2 regions of the Micromonospora sp. NPDC005413 genome follow, and region 1 is predicted to be linked to the other one. Evidence: riboswitches for the same ligand, from Rfam matches in the RefSeq annotation. Region 1 holds a riboswitch; the other holds the start of a gene.

What was found. A riboswitch is a leader RNA that binds a small molecule or an ion and turns the genes downstream of it on or off. The one in region 1 is predicted to bind thiamine pyrophosphate.
Region 2: it holds a riboswitch for thiamine pyrophosphate, as region 1 does, so the genes downstream of both, thiE (thiamine phosphate synthase) here and ABZS37_RS30900 (ECF transporter S component) in region 1, are expected to answer to the same signal.

Annotation. Positions count from the first base shown of each region.
Region 1 is NZ_JBEXEV010000049.1:17,427-28,537, reverse strand. Features, by position in the region: gene ABZS37_RS30905 (ABC transporter ATP-binding protein) at 1-1,226, opposite strand, end outside; gene ABZS37_RS30900 (ECF transporter S component) at 1,353-1,946, opposite strand; TPP riboswitch at 2,020-2,124, opposite strand; gene ABZS37_RS30895 (alpha/beta fold hydrolase) at 2,232-3,062, shown strand; gene ABZS37_RS30890 (SIS domain-containing protein) at 3,237-3,986, shown strand; gene ABZS37_RS30885 (DUF6328 family protein) at 4,112-4,612, shown strand; gene ABZS37_RS30880 (acyl-CoA dehydrogenase family protein) at 4,817-6,766, shown strand; gene ABZS37_RS30875 (hypothetical protein) at 6,833-7,000, opposite strand; gene ABZS37_RS30870 (hypothetical protein) at 7,010-7,618, opposite strand; gene ABZS37_RS30865 (Fur family transcriptional regulator) at 7,816-8,214, opposite strand; gene ABZS37_RS30860 (metalloregulator ArsR/SmtB family transcription factor) at 8,211-8,510, opposite strand; gene ABZS37_RS30855 (metal ABC transporter permease) at 8,548-9,420, opposite strand; gene ABZS37_RS30850 (ABC transporter ATP-binding protein) at 9,423-10,184, opposite strand; gene ABZS37_RS30845 (metal ABC transporter substrate-binding protein) at 10,181-11,111, opposite strand, start outside.
Region 2 is NZ_JBEXEV010000002.1:598,501-609,611, reverse strand. Features, by position in the region: gene ABZS37_RS05575 (ATP-binding cassette domain-containing protein) at 1-887, shown strand, start outside; gene ABZS37_RS05570 (aldo/keto reductase) at 925-1,887, shown strand; gene ABZS37_RS05565 (hypothetical protein) at 1,974-2,519, opposite strand; gene ABZS37_RS05560 (ThuA domain-containing protein) at 2,585-8,425, opposite strand; TPP riboswitch at 8,736-8,845, shown strand; gene thiE (thiamine phosphate synthase) at 8,840-9,466, shown strand; gene thiO (glycine oxidase ThiO) at 9,463-10,716, shown strand; gene thiS (sulfur carrier protein ThiS) at 10,707-10,907, shown strand; gene ABZS37_RS05540 (thiazole synthase) at 10,904-11,111, shown strand, end outside.

The DNA of each region.
Region 1 (11,111 bases):
GCGGTCGCGACGCTCAGCCGCCGCGCCTCACCACCGGAGAGGGTGTACGGGTTGGCAGCGGCGAGGCGGGTCAGTCGCAGCCGCTCCAGCAGCCCGGCCACGGTCTCCTTGACGGCCGCCTCGGGCTGACCGGTCCGGCGCGGGCCGAGCGCCAGCTCGTCGAAGACGGTGCTGGTGACGAACTGGTGCTCCGGATCCTGGAAGACCGACCCGATCCGCCGGGCCAGCGCGGGCGCTCGCCAGCGGTGCGGGGGAGTGCGGTGATCCGGCCCGGCCAGCTCGGCGGACGCGGTGACGCGTCCGGTGCCCGGGCGGAGGAGGCCGCCGAGCAGCAACGCCAGGGTGGACTTGCCCGCGCCGTTGGGTCCGCGTACGGCGAGTGCCTCGCCGGCGCGTACCCCCAGGTCGGTGGAGCCCAGCCGGGGCGGCAGGCCGAGCCGGTCGGCGGTGAGCAGGAGTTCTCCGGGAGCGGAGGTGGCTGGCCGGGGCGCGACCGGGTGACCGGGCACCCACACGCCCTCGGCGGCCAGGGTGGCACCGTGTGCGGCGAAGACCGCCGCTGGCGTACCGTCCGCTCGGACCCCGCCGCCGGGGTCCAGGACGACCACCCGGTCGACCAGCGGTAGTGCCTCGGCGACCCGGTGCTCGACGAGGATCAGCGTGGTGTCGGCGTCCAGCGCGCTGGCCACCGCCTGCCGGACGAGGTCGGCACCGGCGGGGTCGAGATTGGCGGTCGGCTCGTCGAGCAGCAACAGGCCAGGGCGCAGGGCCAGCGCGCCGGCCAGGGCGAGGCGTTGCTGCTCGCCGCCGGAGAGCGCGGCGGTGTTGCGGTCCCGGGAGTACGGGAAGCCGACCCGGTGCAGTGCCTCGTCCACCCGTGGCCAGATCTCGTCGGCCGGAACGCCCCGGTTCTCCAGCCCGAACGCGACGTCGTCGCCGCAGCGGGCCATCACCAGTTGGGTTTCCGGGTCCTGGAAGACGATGCCGACCCGTTCGCGCCCCTTGCGCGGGTCGAGCCCGTCGATCTCGACGGTGCCCTCCTGCTCGCCGGAGTCCTCGGGAAGCAGCCCGGCCAGCGCGCTGAGCAGGGTGCTCTTGCCGGCCCCCGAAGGCCCGAGCAGCAGAACCCGCTCCCCAGCCTCGACCCGCAGATCAACCCCGCGCACCGCCCAGGCGCGCCGCCCAGCGTGCCGCCACCCAAATCCCCGCAGCAGTACCCCGCCCACCAACCCCCACCCCCCTCCCGCCCCACCAGGTCCCCGCCGGCCACCCACCGTCCGGTGATCAAGAGGTTTGCGTCAGAAAATCGCTTCTCGTTGACGCAAACCTCTTGATCAACGCGGCCAGGTGGGTCAGATCAGGGCGCGGTCCCGGGCTACCGGGAAGCGGTCCAGGACGCCGGTTTTGGCCAGGGCCTGGGTCAGCAACCAGCCGCCGGCACCGGCGATCACGGTGGCGCTGACGATGGTGAGCAGCGCGTACGGGATGCGGTAGTCGGTCAGCGCGTAGTCGACGTTCCAGATGAAGAAGTCGAACAACGCGGCGCTGAGACCGGTCAACGCGCCGGCCAGCACTGCGGTCGGCAGGCGGAACGACCGGTACCGGAAGGCGGCGAACGCCAGCTCGGCGCCGATGCCCTGCACGATGCCCTGCGGGATCACCGTGCCGGCCCACTGGCTGCCCAGCAGCGCGGAGAGGACCGCGGCCACCGTCTCGCAGTAGAGCGCGGCGCCGGGCTTGCGGATGACCAGACCGCCGATCACGGCCGGCATCAGCCAGACGCCGTAGAGCAGCGTCTGCGCCGGCGGGAAGAAGGCGAACGCACCCTCGGTGGCACTCCAGATCAGGCCCCAGGCCCAGAAGATGACGCCGAAGGCGACCGCGATCACCGAGGCGACCACGATGTCGATGGTGCGCCAACGGTTGGTGTCGGTGGTGGATTTCATGTGTTACTCCCAGTTCTGAGTGCGAACCAGGAGAAGACGCACGCCGCGTCCGGTGGCACCGGACTGCGGCGCGGCTGGAGGTCGACCGAACTCCCTGCGCTGGCATTACCCAGATCAGGTTCGAGGGTCTGCGGGCGTGCCCGCACTCTCAGCGCTGTGCGCTCCCCTGTCGGATATGAAGTTGTCTCGCTGACGCTAACACCGACCGGGCTGCTGGCCCAGGAGGGCATCCGCCTGACCTGCGGGGAGCAACCGGCTCGTCGTCGGCTGGGTACGCTTCCGATCATGCGGGTCGACGCGCGAGGTTTCACGTTCGAGGTAACAACCGGCGGTCCTGCGGACGGCGTACCCGTCCTGCTGCTGCACGGTTTCCCTCAGCACAGCGGTGAATGGGACGACGTGGTGCCGGCGCTACACGCGGGCGGGCTGCGCACGTACGCGCTGGACCAGCGCGGATACTCGCCGGGCGCCCGGCCGACGGCGGTGGCCGACTACCGGATCCCCGAGCTGGTCGCCGATGTGGTGGCCGTGCTCGACGCCCTCGGGCTGGACGCCGTGCACCTGGTCGGCCACGACTGGGGCGCGATCGTGGCCTGGGCAGTCGCCGCCCAGCACCCGGATCGGGTCCGCACGCTGACCGGGGTGTCCGTGCCGCATCCGGCCGCCATGGCGCACGCCCTGGCCACCGACGGCCAGCAGAAGGCCCGCTCGTCGTACATTGCGCTGTTCCGCAAGCCGGGCAAGGCGGAGAAGGTGCTGCTGGCCTGGAACGCGACCGCGCTGCGCAAGCTGCTCGGTGGGGTGGGCGACGCGTCCCGGGTGGACCGCTACGCCAACCCGATGCGCGAGCCGGGGGCGCTCACTGTCGCCCTGAACTGGTACCGGGCGATGTCCCGCGCCGACCTGGCCGCCGTCGGCCCGGTCGCGGTGCCCACCACGTACGTCTGGAGTGACCGGGACGTCGCCATCGGCCGGACCGCCGCCGAGGCGTGCGCGGCGAACGTCACCGGCGACTACCGCTTCGTGCAGCTGACCGGGGTGAGTCACTGGATCCCGGACGCGGCGCCCGGCCCGCTCGCCGAGGCGATCCTGGCGCGAGCCGGCGGAACGGCCTGAGCCGTGCAGGTCAGCGAGGGAGGGCCACCGTGACGACGGACGCCAGCGGGTTGGGCATCCGGCGCTCCCTCGCCGCGCAGCGGTTGGCGCTGGGACCGGCAAATTGATGCGCCAGCGGGCTGCGGTCGACTTCGCGGTGCGCTGGCTGGCCCGTAACCGGACAACGGAGGACGCATGACGGTGAGTGCCGAGGACTACCTGACCGTGGTGACCGAGACGATCGGCCGGGTGGCCGCCAGTCAGCGGGAGGCGGTGGGACGGGCTGCCGACCTGATCGCCGACGCGGTGCGCGCCGACGGCGTGGTGCACGCCTTCGGCACCGGCCACTCGGAGGCCCTCGCGATGGAGATCGCCGGCCGGGCGGGCGGTCTGGTGCCGACCAACCGGATCGCGCTACGCGACCTGGTGCTGCTCGGCGGCGAACCGGCCGAGCGGCTCGGCCCGATGCTGGAACGGGACCCGGCCGTCGCGCACCGCCTCTACGAGCTGGCCCCGGTGCGGCCCACCGACGTCTTCGTGCTCGCCTCGAACTCCGGGGTCAACGGCGCGATGGTGGAGTTCGCCAGCCTGGTCAAGGAGCGCGGCCACGGGCTGGTGGCGATCACCTCGGCACAGCACTCGGGGCGGATGACCTCCCGCCACCCGTCCGGGCGCAAGCTGAGCGATCTCGCCGACGTGGTGCTCGACAACGGCGCCCCGTACGGTGACGCGACGCTGCCGCTTCCCGGCGGCGGTGCCGTCGGTGCGGTCTCCTCGATCACCGCGGCGCTGCTGGCCCAGCAGGTCACCGTGGAGGTGGTGGCGCGGTTGCTGGCGGCGGGGGAGCGACCGCCGGTCTACCTGTCGGCGAACATCCCGGACGGTGACGCGCACAACGCGGCGCTGGAGGCCCGGTACGCGGGTCGGATCCGACGCGGCTCCTGAGGCGACCCGTCCGGCGGGTGGCCGGGGAGATGCCGTGAACTTGTTTCGCGCTCGGCGGGGTGGGGCATTGGCGTTGCTGCCGGCGGGCGGGACCGCCGGCAGTAGCGTCTCACCGGAGGTAGCGCGTGTCCAAGGAGACCGAGAAGCAGCGCTGGCAGCGCAACTTCGCCGACCTGTTGCAGGAGTTGCGGGTCGCACAAACCGGCGTGCAGATCCTCTTCGCCTTCCTGCTCACCCTGCCGTTCAGCAACGGGTTCACCAGGACCAGCGAATTCCAGCGGGATGTCTACATCGTTGCGCTGCTCGCCGCGGCCGCCGCCACGGCACTGATCATCTCGCCGGTGGCGTTCCACCGGGCGCTGTTCCGGCAGGGGCGCAAGCCGGAGCTGGTGCGGTTCGCCCACCGGATGGCCACCGGCGGCCTCGCCTTCATGCTGATCGCGATGGTCAGCTCGGTGCTGCTCATCACCGACTTCGTGCTGGACCGGCCGATCGCCTTCCTGCTCAGCGCCCTGACCGGCCTCTGGTTCCTCACCTTCTGGATGCTCCTGCCGTTCGCTCGACGCAGCTGGGGTGAGGACGACGTCAACGACGAGGACGACGACCCGGAGACTCTCGCCAACTGACGACGCCGGGCATCGACAAACTCGATCTTCACGCAGCGCTACCCCTGGGTAACACCCGGGGGTAGCGTGGCGTTGAGGGCGCATGCCGACGCAGCCGCACCGAGGTTCGAGGGGGCAGCCGTGACCACGACGCAGGACGGCCGACCGGCACCGGACAACCCCGACTCCGAAGCCGCGCCCAGCACCGCCGACGCCGCGGCCCTCTTGCCGGCGGAGGCCGGACAGGCCCCGTCGCCGGCGGAAGCCGGGCAGGTCTCCGAAAAAGAGGCCCGGCAGGTCGCCGAGGCCGCTCGCGAGGCCACCTGGGACCGACCCAGCTTCGGCAAGGAGCTGTTCCTCGGTCGGTTCCGGCTTGACCTGATCAACCCGTGGCCCCGGTCCGATCCAGACGACGTGGCCCGCGCCGAGGAGTTCCTTGGTCGGTTCCGCGCTTTCCTCGCCTCCGAGGTGGACGGCGCGGCCATCGAGCGGGACGCATCCATTCCGGACTCGGTGTTCCACGGCCTGGCCGACCTCGGCGCGTTCGGCATGAAGATCGACCGGAAGTACGGCGGGCTCGGGCTGAGCAACCTGCACTACTGTCGGGCGCTGATGCTGGCCGGCTCGGTCAGCCCGGCCATCGGCGCGTTGCTCTCGGCGCACCAGTCGATCGGGGTGCCGCAGCCGCTGAAGATGTTCGGCACCGCCGAGCAGAAGCAGCGCTTCCTGCCCCGGCTCGCCGCCGGCGAGGTGTCCGCGTTCCTGCTCACCGAGCCGGACGTCGGCTCCGACCCGGCCCGGCTGGCCACCATCGCCGAGCCGACCGAGGACGGCACCGGCTACCGGCTCAACGGGGTGAAGCTCTGGGCCACCAACGGCATCGTGGCCACCCTGCTGGTGGTGATGGCCCGGGTGCCGGCCACCGCCGGTCGCCGGGGTGGAATCACCGCGTTCGTGGTGGACGGCGACAGCGCGGGCATCACCGTGGAGCGGCGCAACGAGTTCATCGGCCTGCGCGGCCTGGAAAACAGCCTCACCCGGTTCCACGACGTGTTCGTGCCCGCCGAGAACGTCATCGGCGGCGAGGGCAAGGGGCTGAAGATCGCCCTGACCACGCTGAACACCGGCCGGCTCTCGCTGCCGGCAATGTGCGTGGGCGCCGGCAAGTGGGCGTTGAACGTGGCCCGGGACTGGGCCGCCGACCGGGTCCAGTGGGGCCGTCCGGTGGGCGAGCACGAGGCGGTCGCGCAGAAGCTCTCCTTCGTCGCCGCCACCACGTACGGCATGGAGACCATGCTCGACCTCTGCTGCCTGCTCGCCGACGACGACCGCAACGACATCCGGATCGAGGCGGCGCTGGTCAAGCTGTACGCCAGCGAGATGGCCTGGAAGATCGCCGACGAGCTTATCCAGATCCGGGGCGGGCGGGGCTACGAGACGGCCGACTCGCTGGCCGCTCGCGGCGAACGCCCGGCCGCCGTCGAGCAGATGCTGCGCGACCTGCGGATCAACCGGATCTTCGAGGGCTCCACCGAGATCATGCATCTGCTGATCGCCCGGGAGGCGGTCGACGCCCACCTGTCGGTGGCCGGCGACATCATCGACCCGGAGGCGGGTCTGGGTCGCAAGGCACGGGCCGGCGCCCGAGCCGGCGCCTTCTACGCGAAGTGGCTGCCCACCCTCGCTGTGGGCCGGGGCCAGCGCCCTTCGGCGTACGCCGAGTTCGGGCCGCTGGCCGGGCACCTGCGTCAGGTGGAGCGGTCGTCGCGCAAGCTGGCCCGGTCGACGTTCTACGCGATGTCCCGCTGGCAGGGAAAGATGGAGCGTAAGCAGGCGTTCCTGGGTCGGGTGGTGGACATCGGCGCCGAGTTGTTCGCGATGTCGGCGGTCTGTGTCCGGGCCTACGCCGAACGGGACAGCCGACCGGAGAACGTCGAGCTGGCCGACCTGTTCTGCCGGCAGGCGCGGGTGCGGGTGGACGCCCTGTTCACCGCCCTCTGGGACAACACCGACTCGGTCGACACCGCCGCCGCGAAGCGGATCCTCGCCGGCCGCTACGCGAGCCTGGAGGAGGGCGTCATCACCCCGTCCGACGAGCTGCCCTGGGTGGCCGGCTGGTCGCCCGGCCCGTCGACCGCCGAGGACGTCCGCCGCCGCATCCCACCGAAGCCGTGATCGCTCCCGCGCGGGCCGGCGCTACTCAGCGTCGGGCGGCGCGGGCGGTGGCGTCGATGGCACCGGTCAGCGGGAGACAGCCCAGGCCAGCACCGCGGCCAGGAGCAGGCCGTTGAGCCCCGCCAGGGCCAGGTACGCCGCAGGCGGGATCTTCTTGCCCCGCCGTACGAAGGAGACCAGGACGGCGGCGTAGCCGAGCAGCAGGACGGCGATGACGATCAGGAAGTAGAACACCCGAAGACCTTAGCGGCCCCTCCCGCGCAGGCCGAGTTGGCGCAGCTCCAACGCGGCCAGGGCGTCGACGGTCTCGTCGTCGCCGCGCCGCCACGCCTCGGCGACGTCCGGAGCGATTCGGGTCAACCGACCCAGTGGCTGGGTGGCCAGCGCGCGCAGGGCGAGCAGGTCCCGACCGGCCGGGCCGGCGGCCAGCTTCGCGGCTGAAGAGGCCCGGCGCACCCACCGCACCCGCAGCGGCAGCCAACCGAAGAGCACCAGACCGAGTGGGAAGATCAGCACCGCGATGGCGAGGGCGAGGGCGAGTTGGTCGACCAGTTGCTGCTGGTCACGGCCGGCGTCGGCGAGTGACCGGGCGGCGTCGGCGGCCCGCTGGAAGGGCGCGGTCAGCTCGTCGCCGACCAGTGGCACCCGGCCGACCTTGCTGCCGGCCTCGCCCAGGTTGTCGGCGAGCCCACTACCGGCGCCCTCCAACTTCTGCCCCGGTACGGCGAGCTTCTGCACCAGGTCGTGCAGCCAGAGCGCGCCGCGGATCGCGACGTACACCCAGGCGACGACGAGCAGGTCGGTGAACAACTGGCGGGCGGCGGTCGGAAACCGATCGGCGTAGATCTTCACGCCGGACAGCGTGCCACGAACGGCCCGATTCTTGCAGCTGTGGAAATGAGTCTCGGGGGCGCGACCGACCATCGCCGCAGCAAGATCGTGCTCGATCGAGGAAGTAGTGGTGTCGGCGTGATCCGGAGGCCACTACATCCTTGATCGAGCACGATCTACGAAGGTGGTCCGGGTCGATGGCGGGCGGGGCGCGGGTGTCAGCGGACGCAGGTCGGGCAGGTGCCGAAGATTTCCAGGGTGTGGCTGACGTCGGCGTAGCCGTGCTGCGCGGCGACCCGGTCGGCCCAGCTCTCCACCGCAGGCCCGGCCACCTCCACGGTGCGCCCGCAGGCCCGGCAGACCAGGTGGTGGTGGTGCCCCTCGCTGCACCGGCGGTAGAGGTGCTCGCCGCCCGGCGGTCGCATCACGTCGATCTCACCAGAGTCGGCCAGCCCTTGCAGGGTGCGGTAGACGGTGGTCAGGCCGACCCGCTCGCCCCGCTGCCGCAGCATCGCGTGCAGGTCCTGGGCGCTGTGGAAGCCCTCCATCTCGCCCAGCAGCGCGCTCACCGCCGAGCGCTGCCGGGTGTTGCGCACCGCGGCGCCGCTCTCACTCATGATCCCTCCCCGGCGTGGCTGACCGCGTCCGCCACGATGTGCGCGACGTGCTCGTCGACCAGGCTGTAGGCAATCTCCCGACCTCGGCGGGAACCCCGCACCACGCCCGCACCCCGCAGCACCCGCAGGTGCTGGGAGACCAGCGGTTGCGTGGCGCCGAGCTTGTCCACCAGCTCGTGCACGCACCGCTCACCGTCGGCCAGCTCGCTGACGATGGCCAGCCGGATGGGCGCGGACAGGGCGCGGAGCAACTCGCTGGCCCCGTCGAACCCGTCGTAGCCCGTGGCGCTGGTCATCCTGCAACGGTAACCAATACCGCGGACATCTCGCTGATCAGGATCGACTCAGCACGACCTCGTGCGGTTCCGGTGTTGGCGCGGCGGTCGGTGTCGCCCGGCGGCGCAGCGTCCGCCAGACGCCGCCGGCCACGGCCACCACCAGGAAGGAGGCGATCGCCACCAGCACCACCGAGGCACCCGGCGCGGTGTCCGCCGTAGCCGCCACCCAGACACCGGAGCCGGCGGCGAAGAACCCGAGCGCCATCGCGGCGGTCATCGTGCTGCGGAAGCCCCGGGTGACCTGCTGGGCGGTGGCGACCGGCACCACCATCAGCGCGCTGATCAGCAGCACCCCGACGGCCCGCATCGCGATGGTCACGGTGACCGCGGTGGCGACCGCGATCAGCAGGTTCAGCGTGCGCACCGGCAGGCCGGAGACCCTGGCGTACTCCTCGTCGTGACTGACCGCGAAGAGCGCCGGGCGCAGCGCGATCATGGTGACCAGGATTGCCGCACCGAGCACCGCGATGGTGGTCAGGTCGCCGGGCGAGATGGTGGTCAGCGACCCGAACAGGTACGCGTTGAGGTTCGCGCTGGTCGCGTCGGAGAGGCCGACCAGCAGCACGCCGCCCGCGATGCCGCCGTAGAAGAGCAGGGCCAGGGCCAGGTCACCGGACGTACGCCCACGGGCACGGACCACCTCGATGGCGATCGCGCCGATGGTGGCGGCGATCACCGCCACCAGCACCGGCGAGCGGTTGAGCAGCAGGCCGGCCCCGACGCCGGTCAACGCCACGTGCCCGACGCCGTCGCCGATCAACGCGAGCCGGCGCTGCACCAGGTAGATGCCGAGTGCCGGCGCGGCCAGGCCGATCACCAGCGCACCGATCAGGGCACGCTGCATGTAGGGGTACTGGAAGAGTTCCATGCTCAGTTGCTCCACAGCCCGGCGGGCTCGTCAGGACCGTGCGGGTGCACGTGGTCGTGGTCGGGCTCCGCGTGATGGCCGGCTGGGTCCGGCACCGCGCCGTCGTGACAGATACCACCCTCGTGGACGACGACCGCCCGGGTGATCACCGGTCGCAGCGGGCCCAGCTCGTGGGCCACCAGCAGCACCGTCCCGCCGTCGGCGACGAAGTCGCGCAGCGCGCCGGCGAACGCCTCCTGGCTGGCCGCGTCCACCCCGGCGGTGGGCTCGTCGAGGACCAGCAGCTCCGGTTCGCCGGCCAGTGCGCGGGCGATCAGGGTGCGCTGCTGTTGGCCGCCGGAGAGCGTGGCCACCGGGTCGGTGGCCCGGTCGGCGAGCCCGACCGCGCGCAGTGCCGTGTCGACGGCGGCCCGGTCGGCTCGACCCGGCGGGCGGAACACCCCCCGACGGGCCAGCCGGCCGGAGGCCACCACCTCGCGGACGGTGGCCGGTACGCCGCCGCCGGCGCCCAGGCGCTGCGGGACGTACCCGATGCGTTCCCACTGCCGGAAGCGGCGCAACGGCCGGTCGAAGAGGGTGACCGAGCCGGCGCTGATCGGCACCAGCCCGAGAACGGCGCGGATCAGGGTGGACTTGCCGGAGCCGTTGGCCCCGAGCACCGCGACCACCTCACCGGCGGTCACGGTGAGCGAGATGTCCCGGAGCACGGGGCGGCCGTCGTAGCCGACCATTCCGTGCTCGACGGTGATGACAGGTGAGGTCACGAGCAGCTCAAGGCCGTCTGCAGGGTCTGCAGGTTCGTACGCATCACCGAAAGGTAGTCCCCGTTGCTGCCGGCGGCGAGCCCCTCGATCGGGTCCAGGACCGCGGTCTTCGCGCCGACCTGACCGGCGATCGTCTCGGCGACCTTCGGGCTGACCAGGGTCTCGAAGAAGATCGTGGTGGCGTGGTGCTCCTTCGCCTCCTCGATCACGTGCGCGAGCCGCTGCGGCGAGGGCTCGACGTCCGGGCTCAGCCCGGTGATGCCGACCTGGTCGAGCTGGTACCGGTCGGCGAGGTAGCCGAACGCGGCGTGGCTGGTCACGATCTCCCGCCGCTGGCAGGTCGCCAGGCCATTCCTGAACTCGCCGTCCAGGGTCGTCAGGTCGGCGCGCAGCGCCGCGGCACGGGCGGTGTAGTCGGCGGCGTTGTCCGGGTCGGCCTTGCCGAGCCGCTGGGCGAGCTGGTCACCGATGCCGGCCAGCCGGGTCGGGTCGAGCCAGACGTGCGGGTCCTTGCCGCCCGTCTCCTCGGCGTGCCCCTCCTCGCCTTCGTGGTCGTGCCCGCCAGCGGTCGCGTCCAGCAGTGGCTGCACGCTGGTCACGTCGAACGTCCGGTCGCCGCCGTTCTGCTCGACGGCGTCGTCCACCGCCGGCTGGAATCCCTTGAGGTAGACGATCAGCTCCGCCTCGGTGACCTGGCCGACCTGGCTCGGGCTGAGCTCCAGGTCATGCGGCTCCGCACCGGGCTTGGCGAGGTTGGTGACCCGCACGGCGTCGCCGCCGATCCGCTCGGCGAGGAACTGGAGGGGGTAGAACGCGGCCACCACGTCGACCCGTTGGGGGTCGGCACCGGCGGCACTGCCGGTGGAGCAGCCGGCCCCGGCGCCCAGGGCGAGGAGGGCGGTCGCGGCGGCCAGGACACGGGACGTG
Region 2 (11,111 bases), on a different contig from region 1:
GCCTGGACGAGCTGCGTCGGCGCTGGGACGAGGAGCACCAGAAGCTGCGCGAGCTGGTGCTGATGTACAAGCAGAAGGCGGCGTACAACGACGGGTTGGCCTCGCGCTACCAGGCCGCGCAGACCCGGCTGCGCAAGTTCGAGGAGGCCGGGCCGCCGCCCGTACCGCCAAAGGACCAGGACATCCGGATGCGGCTGAGCGGCGGGCGGACCGGCAAGCGGGCGGTCGTCTGCGAGCAGCTGGAGCTCGACGGCCTGACCTACCCCTTCGACCTGGAGATCTGGTACGGCGATCGGCTTGCGGTGCTCGGTGCCAACGGCACCGGCAAGTCGCACTTCCTGCGGCTGCTGGCCCGGGGCGGCACCGACCCCGACCCGGCGAACGGGCCGGTCGACGGGGCGGGCGCGCTCGCCCCGGTGGCACACGACGGCACGGCCCGGCTGGGCGCCCGGGTTCGCCCCGGGCACTTCTCCCAGACCCACGACCGGCCGGAGCTGATGTCCAAGACGCTGGTCGAGATCCTCTGGCGAGGTGACGAACACCGCACGGGGATGGACCGGCACGCGGCGATGGGGGTGCTCAGCCGCTACGAGCTGGCCGCGCAGGGCGACCAGCGCTTCGGCACGCTCTCCGGAGGGCAGCAGGCCCGTTTCCTGGTGCTGCTGCTGGAGTTGTCCGGGGCGACCCTGCTGCTGCTCGACGAGCCCACCGACAACCTCGACCTGGCCAGCGCGGAGGCGCTGGAGGCGGGCCTGAACGCGTTCGAGGGGACGGTGATCGCCGTCACCCACGACCGCTGGTTCACCCGCTCCTTCGACCGGTTCGTGCTGTTCGGCGGCGACAGCGAGGTGGTGGAGACCCCGGAACCGGTCTGGGACGTCGGCTGATCGGTCCCCGGGCGACGGTGCGTCCGGCCGGCATAGGGTGGATCTCGTGACTGAGATGACCTATCGCCGGCTGGGCGACTCCGGGCTCGTGGTGTCCGTGGTCGGCATCGGCTGCAACAACTTTGGCCGCAAGCTCGACCTCGACGGCACCCGGGCGGTGGTGGACGCGGCCCTGGACGCCGGGATCACCCTCTTCGACACCGCCGACATCTACGGCGAACCGCAGGGCGGTTCCGAGGAACTGCTCGGGCAGGCGCTCAAGGGACGCCGGGACGACGTGGTGGTGGCCACCAAGTTCGGCATGGACATGAACGGCCTCAACGGGCCGGACTTCGGCGCCCGAGGCTCGCGGCGTTACATCGCCCGAGCGGTCGAGGCGTCGCTGCGCCGGCTCGGCACCGACCACATCGACCTCTACCAGATGCACGAGCCCGACCCGGGCACCCCGATCGACGAGACGCTCGCCGCCCTCGACGACCTGGTTCGCGACGGCAAGGTGCGCTACCTGGGCAACTCCAACTTCGCCGGGTGGCAGATCGCCGACGCGGACTGGGTCGCCTCGTCCAACGGCCGGGCCCGCTTCATCAGCGCGCAGAACCACTACAGCCTGCTGGAGCGGTCCGTGGAGACCGAGGTGATCCCGGCCTGCGAGCGGTTCGGCCTCGGCATGCTGCCGTTCTTCCCGCTCGCCAACGGCCTGCTCACCGGCAAGTACAAGCGCGAGGGTCAACCGCCGGCCGGCAGCCGGCTCTCCGGCGGTGGCCGGTACGCCGAGCGGCTCGCCGCAGCCGACTGGGACACCATCGAGGCGATCGAGGCGTACGCGGCCGAGCGAGGGCTGACCATGCTCCAGGTGGCGATCGGCGGGCTGGCCGCCCAGCCGGCGGTGACCTCGGTGATCGCCGGTGCCACCACGCCCGAGCAGGTACGCGCCAACGCCGCCGCCGGCACCTGGGAGCCCAGCGACGAGGACCTGGCGGCGCTGCGCGCCATCCTCTGAGCCCGCGACGGCGAGCGCGGATCCGTTCCCGGAAACCGGAGTGCCCTTGGTCGAGGGCACCCCGGCTTTCCGGGACGTCGCGTCGATCAGTCCTTCTGTGTACCGGTGCGGCGGCGGCCGAGCAGTATGCCCACACCCATCGCGGCGGCGACGAGCACGAGGCCGGCCGCTCCGACCGTCCACCACCAGGTGATTCCCTCGCCCGACTCTCTGTCGCGGTCGGCCGTCGGCGAGGGTGACTGGCTCGGGGCCAGCTCCTGTGCCTTCGCCTGCACCGTGGCGGTGGCCTCGCTCTGGTGCGGAGCGGGGGCGCTCACCTTCACCCGCCAACTGCCGGCGGAGAGCAGCGGACCGGTGGTGTAGAAGCCCTGGCCCTCGGGTGCCGGTTCGAGTTGCACCGGCCCGAGCTGTTGTCCGTCCGGGCCGGTGGCGGTGAGGATCAACCGCACCAGCTTGTCCAGCCGACGGCCATCGGCGTAGGTGGCCTGGATGGTGACCCCCTCGGCCCCGTCGCCGGCAACCGCCAGCTTGAGTTTGTCGGCCTGAGCGGCCGCCGGGGTCGCGGCGACCAGGGTCAGGGCCAGTCCGGCGAACACGGCGGCCAGCACCTTGCGGATACCCGTCACGGACATCTCCCCACTACGGATGAGGGAGGCCCCTCCCCGACGCCGCAGCGTCGGGGAGGGGCCTCGTCGGATCAGAGCTGGCGACCGGGTGCGAGCCGGGTGGCATCGCCACCGAGCCGCCCGGTGCCCTTGACCGATTCGCCGTCGTTCGCCTTGACCCCGGCCTTGCTGGCCGCGCCGCCGAGCCGAACGATCATGGCGTCGGCGTCCCGGATCAGAACGTCCCGGATCTCCGCCTCGGCCACCAGCGTGGCATCGGCGGCGAGCGCCCGGAACGCGGTCAGCTGCCTGACCGCCACCTTGTCGTCGCCGGCCGCCTCGGACTTACGAACAGCGTCGAGCTTGTTCGACAACTGCTTGTGCGCCTTGGTCGACAGCCGACCCGTGGCCTTGAACCGGTCCAGCAGGCTCTGCATGTCCCGGAACGAGGTGGTGACGAAGAACCGGACCGTCGAGGTGGTCTTGTTGCCCGCCTTGTCGGTCGCGGTCACGGTCAGCTCGTGCAGGCCGAGCGGCAGCTCGTACATGGCCTGCAGAGTGCCGCTGGCGTACGCCTCGCCGTCCAACTGGCCGACCACGGTCGCGATGCCCGAGGTCGGGTCGACGGCCTGCCAGGACACCCGCACGTCCTGGCTGTCGCCGTAGAGCTGGCCGTCGGCGATCCCGGACACCAGCAGTGTCGGCTTGGTGCCGTCGATGCGCAGCACCGCCGACTTGAGCGTCTCGACGTTGCCCGCCTTGTCGGCCGAGCGGAACAGCAGCTCGTGCTGCCCGTCACCGGTCACCTCGACCGGCGTCGTGTACGACGCCCACGCGCCACCGTCCAGCGACCACTCCACCGTCTTGACGCCGGAACCGGCATCGGTCGAGGTCAGCACGACCGGGATCGTCCCGTTGTGCCAGCCGGCGTCGTTCGCCGGAGCGAACGTCGCCGAGGTCACCGGCGCGGTGGCGTCGATCTTGACCGAGACGGTCTTCGTCGACTCCACGTTGCCCGCCTGGTCCGTCGAGCGGAACCGCAGCTCGTGCTCGCCGTCCCCGGTGACCTGCACCGGTGCCGTGTAGTCCGTCCAGGTGGTGGCCCCGTCCAGCTGGTACGCCGTGCCGGCGAGCCCGCTACCGCCGGCCTCGTCGGCACCGGTGAGCGTGATCGTCACCGGCCCGGTGTGCCACCCGTCGGTCGGGGTGCCCGAAACCGCCGCCGTGGTAACCGGCGCGGTCTCGTCGGCCACCTCCGTGCTGAGCCGGAAGTAGTCGAACGAGGCGGTCTTCGAGGCCGTCTGGTTGGCGCCGAGGGTGAACAGCCCGACCTTCGGGGTGGCACCGACCGCACTGTTGGTCAGCGCCGTCAACGCGGTCCAGGTCGTGCCGTCCGCCGAGTACGACGCGGTGAACGTGTCGCCGGTGCGGGCCAGCCGCAGATGCCACACGGCATCGGTCAGGTTGGCCGCCTCGGGCTGCGGGTTCTGGACCGTCCCGGCGATCTCGCTGCGGAACTCGATCCGCCGCGTCACCGTCTGGCCGGCCTGGTTGTCCGCGATGAAGTCGAACTTCAGGTAGTTGTCGTCGTCCGCCTGCACGAGCAGACCGGCCTGCTGGTACTGCTCGTTCAGCAGGCTGCCGTCGACCTTCGTCTCCAGGGTCCAGTCGCCGGACGGCGCGGTCTGGAGGATGAAGTTCTTCGGCCCGGTGTTGTCGGTGCCGTAGATGTCACCGTTGGGCACGTCGATCCGCAGCGCGCCACCGGTGACCCGGTAACCCGTCGGGTCCTCCCGCAGGATCGCGTCCCACCGGCACTTGTCCAGCGAGCTGCCGGTGAACTCGTCCGACGGCTCGACCGGCCCGGCCGGGGCGTCCGGCGTGACCTGGAACGAGTCGAAGGCCGCGTCGACCACTGGCGCCTCGGTGCCGCCGTTGAGCGCGAAGACCCCGATCCGTGGGTTGGTGATGCCGGCGAGCGCGGCCGACCGGCCGACCGGGGTGAAGGTCTGCCCGTCGCCCGAGGCGGACGCGGTCAGGTTCGTCCCGTCGCTGGTGATCCGCAGGTACACGGTGTCACCCGCCGGTGCGGCGGCGCTGTCGGCAGCATCGTTGCGCGGCGTACCGGCCGTCTCCCGGATGAACTCCACCCGCCGACTGCCGTTGTACAGCAGGTCGAGCTTGGCGTAGTTGTCGTCGTCGCCGTACACGAGAACGCCAGCCTGCTGGTAGTTGGCCGTCACCGGCAGGGTGACCTTGGTGGTCATCTCCCAGGCACCGGTCGGAGCCGCCTGGAGCACCAGGTTGGTGGCATCGTTGCGAGCGCCGTAGAGGTCACCCACGCCGGTGGGCAGCCGCAGCGAGCCGCCACTGACCGAGTAGAGCTGGTTCTCCCGGACCACGCTGGTCCACCGGCCCTTGTCGAGGCTGGTGCCGTTGAAGTCGTCCGAACGCGCCCCGAAGCAGGACGTGTCCGGAGCGTCCACCCGCACCGGCACCGCGGCGTAGGCCTTGGCACCCTTGCTGTCGGTCACCGTGAGGGTGGCCGTGAAGGTGCCCGGGGTGGTGTAGGTGTGGCTGGCGTCCAGGGTGGCCGCCGTGCCTCCGTCACCGAAGTCCCAGGCGTACGTCAGAGGGGTGTCTCCCTCGGCGTCGGTGGCCGTGCCGTCGAAGGCGACGGTGACCGGCGCGGTGCCGGTGGCCGGGGTGGCGGTGGCGCTGACCACCGGCGGCGCGTTCTCGGTGACGCCGCGGCCGACGAAGTCCATCCAGTTGACGTTGAACAGCGAGCCTGTCCCGCCGTTCGGATCGCGGGCCAGGAAGTACAGCGAGCCGCTTGCGGCACCGGTGACCGGCGCGCTCACGTCCGTGTACGTCTGCCACGCGCCGGTCGCCGGCACGGTGGCCGTGGCGACCACCGGTCCGTCAACCGCGCCCGCGCGGACCTCGATCCGACCGCCAGCGGCGGCCGAGGCGGCCCGGAACCGGATCTCGGTGATGTTGGTCAGGTCCGCCGGGGCGACCGACCACCAGTCGCCGTCCTCGATGAACCCGATGTTCTGGCCGCCGCCGGCGGTGTCGGCGCCGGTCTCCCGCTGCACACCGGCGTCTCCGCCGCCGGTGCTCACCGGCGCACGCCCGGTGGCGGTGAAGTACTCGGCCTGCTTCTGCTTCGGCTGAAGGATCTCGATGGCCCGGCCGGTGAGCGGGCCGGACCCGCCAGCGCCGCCCTTGTCGGTGTAGGTGGCCTCGAAGACCGCGAACACGTTCGCCTCGGCGCCGTGCCCGGAGGCGAGCGACGTCTGGACGGTGCCGGTGCAGCCGGTGTGCTGCTCCAGCGGGTGGGCGTGCTCGTCGTGACCGAGCAGCACCTGCAACTGCACCCGGTCGCAGTCGATCTGCCCGTCCTCCGGGTCGGTCGCCTTGATCGTGTAGCGGACCTGGTCACCCCAGTTGAAGAAGCCACCGTCCGGCGGGAACTCGATGGTCACCGTCGGTGCGGTGTTGCCCACGGTGACCGGCACGTTGGCCACCGCGGTACGGCCCTTCGGGTTGGTGACGGTGAGCTGGGCGGTGAAGCTGCCCGCCGTCGCGTACGTGTGCGTCGGGTTGGCCTCGGTCGAGGTCTGCCCGTCGCCGAAGGTCCAGGCGTAGGTGAGCGCGCCACCGTCCGGGTCCCGGGAGCCGGCGCTGGAGAAGGTGACCGTCAACGGTGCCGGCCCCGAGGTCGGGGTGGCGGCCGCTGCCGCGATCGGCGCGCGGTCACCGGCCGTGTAGTCGATCCGGTAGACGCCGGAGTTGTCGTTGTTGCCACCGAAGCCGCTGCCCCACTCGATCAGGTACAGCGCGCCGTCCGGGCCGAACTCGAAGTCCATCGGCCGGACCATGCTCATCCCGGTGAGCAACTGGTTGATGTCCACCAACGACTTACCGTCGGCGGTCAGCTGCATCGTGTACATCTTCGACTGGTTCCACTCGCCGAGCAGCGCCTTGCCGTCGTAGTAGGCCGGCCACTTCCGGTTGGAGTTGAGGTCGGCGTCGTACCGGTAGACCGGGCCGCCCATCGGGGCGCCGCCGCCGCCGATCTCCGGGTACCGCGCGTCACCGGCGTACCCGTAGTCGACGGTCGCCGGAACGACCGGCGGGAGGTTGGTCAGGCCGGTGTTGTTGGGCGAGTTGTTCACCGGCGCAGCGCAGTCGAACTTCGCGCCGCTCGGACCGGACGGGAACGTGTAGTCGTTGTACGCCTCGTTCGTCCCCGTGCAGTACGGCCAGCCGTAGTTGCCGGGGGTGACGACGTTCCACTCGACCAGGCCCCGGGGGCCCCGGGTCGGGTTGTCCGCGTTGGCGTCCGGGCCGTAGTCCGCGACGTACAGCGTGTTGGTCTTCGGGTCCGTGCCGATCCGGAACGGGTTGCGGAAGCCCATCGCGTAGATCTCGGAACGGGTCTTCTCGGTGCCCGGCGCGAAGAGGTTGCCCGACGGGACGGTGTACGTGCCGTCGTCCTCCGGGTGGATCCGGATCACCTTGCCGCGCAGGTCGTTGGTGTTGCCGGAGGTGCGCTGCGAGTCGTAGTCCTGGCGGCCCGGCCGCTCGTCGATCGGCGTGTACGCGCTCGACTCGAACGGGTTGGTGTTGTCACCGGTGGCCAGGTAGAGGTTGCCCTCACCGTCGAAGGTCATGCTGCCGCCTGCGTGGCAGCAGGTGTTGCGCTGGGTGTCGACCCGCAGCACCTGCTTCTCACTGGCCGGGTCGATGGTGTCGCCGGTCACCGTGAATCGGGACAGCAGGTTGCGGGCGACCCCGTCGTTCGGGGCGTAGTAGAGATACACCCACTTGTTGGTGGCGAAGTCAGGGTCGAGCCGGATGCCGATGAGGCCGTCCTCGTTGCCGGTGAAGACGTCCAGGTCGACGGCGGTGACGGTGCTGCTGGTGTCCGGCTTGACGATCTGCACGCGACCGTCGCGCTCGATGTAGAAGACCCGCCCGTCGGGGGCGATGTCCAGCTCCATCGGGTTGCTGGTGTTGCTGTCCAGCGTGACCTTCTCGAAGTTCGCGGTCTTCGAGGCGCCGCAGTCACCGGCCTCGACACCGGCCGCGGTCCGGATGCCGCCGAGCAGGTGGGAGAGGAACTCGGGCTCGGCGTACGACTCCCGGGTGTGCCCGCCTCCGGTGTACCAGGATCGGCCACCGTCGAAGTCCTGGCACCAGGCGATCGGGTGGTCGGCACCCATCGCGCCGGCGCCCGCGGTGTAGCTCTTCTCGTCCAGGCTGGCGAGCACGTGCACGTCCGGCCGGGGGTTGGTCTGGTAGTTGTACCACTCGTCGAACCGGGACCAGCGGTCCGGCAGTTCGGCCGTGGACGGGTGGGCGTGGTCCTCCACCTTGACCGTGGCCTGCTGGTTCGCCGGGTGGTTGGCGAAGTACGCGCCGACCAGATCGCCGTACCAGCCCCAGCTGTACTCGGTGTCCGACGCGGCGTGGATGCCGACGTAACCGCCACCGGCACGGACGTAGCGCTCGAACGCCGCCTGCTGCTCGGCGTCGAGGACGTCACCGGTGGTGGAGAGCCAGATCACCGCCTTGTACTTCGCCAGGTTGGCGTCGCTGAATGCGGCACCGTCCTCAGAGTTGTCCACGGTGAATCCGTTGGCGACGCCGAGCTGTTGGATGGCGGCGACCCCGGTGGGGATGGAGTCGTGCCGGAAGCCGGCGGTCTTGGAGAAGACGAGGACGGAGAAGGGATCGTCGGCGGCCTTTGCCGGCTTCGGCACCACCTGGGTGACCGGGGCTGCGGCGGGCGCCTCTCGCGGGGGGACCTGCGCGGCGGCCGGAGCCGCCTGCGCGGGCATGCCGAACAGGGTCGTCGAGGCGACAGCCAGGGAGATCAGAGTCGCGGTGATGGGTACGCGGGCACGACGAGAACGGGGCACGCCGCCTCCTATGTCGCAGTGGACAGGGATCGCGGGGCCGGCTCGCCGAAGACCGTCCCGGATGGAGCCGGTGGTGACACCGTGCCAGGGTGTCCACACCAGCATTTTGTCGAATCGCTAAACAAATTAATTCGGCTTGCCCAATGTCCGGCAAGATGCCGGCGGGTAACGGTTCTGCAACGGCAGGCGACATTCCGAACAGGACCACATGAAGTGCCCCATGTATCTCGCTCTTTTCGGCGCGGTCCGGCCCACCGGCCGCCGCCGCCCCCGCCTTGGCAGACCGGAGGATCTGTCGTACGGTGACACGCAAGTAACCCACGGGAGTCCGGTGTACCGGGCTGAGAGGGGGGCTGACAGCCCCCGACCGTCGAACCTGATCCGGGTAATGCCGGCGCAGGGAGGAGCGTTGCCGTGCCGTCCCTAGGACGACTGCATCTGATCACCGACACCCGACCCGGGCGGGACCCACTCACCGTGGTCCGGGCCGCCCTCACGGCGGCCCGCGCCGACCTGGTGGTGCAGGTCCGGGTCGAGGATTCCGCCACCGACCGCGAGGCGTACGACCTGGCCCAGCTGGTGCTGGCGCTCTGCACGCCGTACGGGGCGACCTGCCTGGTCAACGACCGGTTGCACGTGGCGCTGGCGGTGGGCGCCGCCGGCGGGCACGTCGGAGCGGACGACCTGCCGGTCGCCGCCGCCCGCCGGGTGCTCGGCCCCACCGGCGTGCTGGGAGCCACCGCCCGCGGGCCGGGAACGGCGACCGAGGCCGTCACGGCGGGAGCCAGCTACCTGGGCGTCGGGCCGTGCCACACCACCAGCACCAAGTTCGGCCTGCCGGACCCGATCGGCCCTGCGGGGGTACGCGCGGTCACCGACGCCGTTGACGTGCCGGTCATCGCGATCGGCGGAGTGACCGCCGCCCGGGTGCCGGCTCTGCGAGCCGCCGGGGCGTACGGGGTGGCGGTCGTCGGTGCCCTCTCGGCTGCCGCCGACCCGGCGCGGGCGACCGCCGAGCTGATCGAGGCCCTGACGTGCTGACCGGCCGGTTCCCGTCACCGCGATCGAGCGACCGGGCCCGGCCGGACGTGGCGGTGGTGGGAGCGGGGCCGATCGGGCTGGCCATCGCCTGGCGCTGCGCCGCCCGTGGGCTGCGGGTGGCGGTGCACGATCCGGCGTCCGGCTCGGGGGCGTCGGCGGTCGCCGCCGGCATGCTCTCCCCGGTCGCCGAGGCGTACTTCGGTGAGCGGCAGCTGACCGGGCTGCTGCTGGCGTCCGCCGCCCGCTGGCCGGAGTTCGCCGCCGAGCTGAGCGAGGCGACCGGCGCCGAGATCGGCTACCGGACCGAGGGCACCCTGATGGTCGGGCTGACCGGCGACGACCTGGCCGAGGCGCGCCGGCTCTGGGCGTACCAGCAGGGGTTGGGCCTGCCCGTGACCCCTCTGCGCCCCAGCGAGCTGCGCGACCGCGAGCCGGCGCTCGCCCCACGGGTGCGCGGCGGCGCGCTCGCGCCCACCGACCACCTGGTCGACCCCCGATTGCTGGTGCCGGCGCTGCGGACGGCCGCGCAGCGGGCCGGCGCGGTGCTCGTACCGCAAGCGGTTCACCAATTGTCCGAGGTGGACGCACGGATCACCGTGGTCGCCGCCGGCTGCGGGGCCGCCGCACTCACCAGCCTGCCCGTGCGGCCGGTGAAGGGCCAGATCCTCCGGCTACGCGCGCCCGATGGCGGCGCGCCGGGCTTCCGACACGTGATCCGGGGGTACGCCGACGGCGAACCCGTCTACCTGGTGCCCCGCGCCGACGGCGAGGTCGTGCTCGGCGCGACGGTCGAGGAGCGGTCGGACACCACGATCACCGCCAGTGCCGTGCAGCGCCTGCTCCGTGCCGGCATCGACCTGCTGCCCGAGCTGGCCGAGTACGACCTGGTCGAGGCGATCGCCGGGCTGCGCCCGGGCACCCCGGACAACGCGCCCATCCTCGGGCCGCTGCCCGGCCGGCCGGACGTCCTGGCCGCCACCGGGCATCACCGGCACGGCATCGTGCTCACCCCGATCACCGCCGACCTGATCGCCGACCTGGTGCTCACCGGCGTACCCGACCCGCTGCTCGCGCCCTTCGGGCCTGACCGGTTTCCCGCCGGCGCCAAGGCTGGGCCTGGTGCGGCCGGGCACGGTGCGGCCGGGCCTGGTGCGGCCGGGCCTGGTACGGCTGGGCCTGGTGCGGCTGGGCCTTTCGCGGCCGGGTCGGGCGGACCTGAACGGACGATGGAGGGGGACCGGTGGAGTTGACGGTGAACGGGGCCGGACGCAGCGTCCCCGGTGGTGCGTCGGTGGCGGACCTGGTCCGCGACATCGTGCCTGAGCAGCGTGGAGTGGCGGTCGCGGTCAACGGCGAGGTGGTGCCCCGCGCAGCATGGTCGGCCACGGTGCTGCGCGACGGTGACCAGGTCGAGGTGCTCACCGCGGCGCAGGGCGGGTGAGCGGCGTGCCCTTCGAGCTGGGTGGGGTGACGTTCACGTCGCGGCTGATCCTCGGCACCGGCGGCGCCGCGAACCTGCACGTGCTGGAGCAGGCGATCCGGGCGTCCGGCACCGAGCTGGTCACCCTGGCGCTGCGCCGGGTGGGCACGGCGCCGGGCTCCACCGGCGGGCTGCTGGAGCTGCTGGACCGGTGCGGGGTACGGC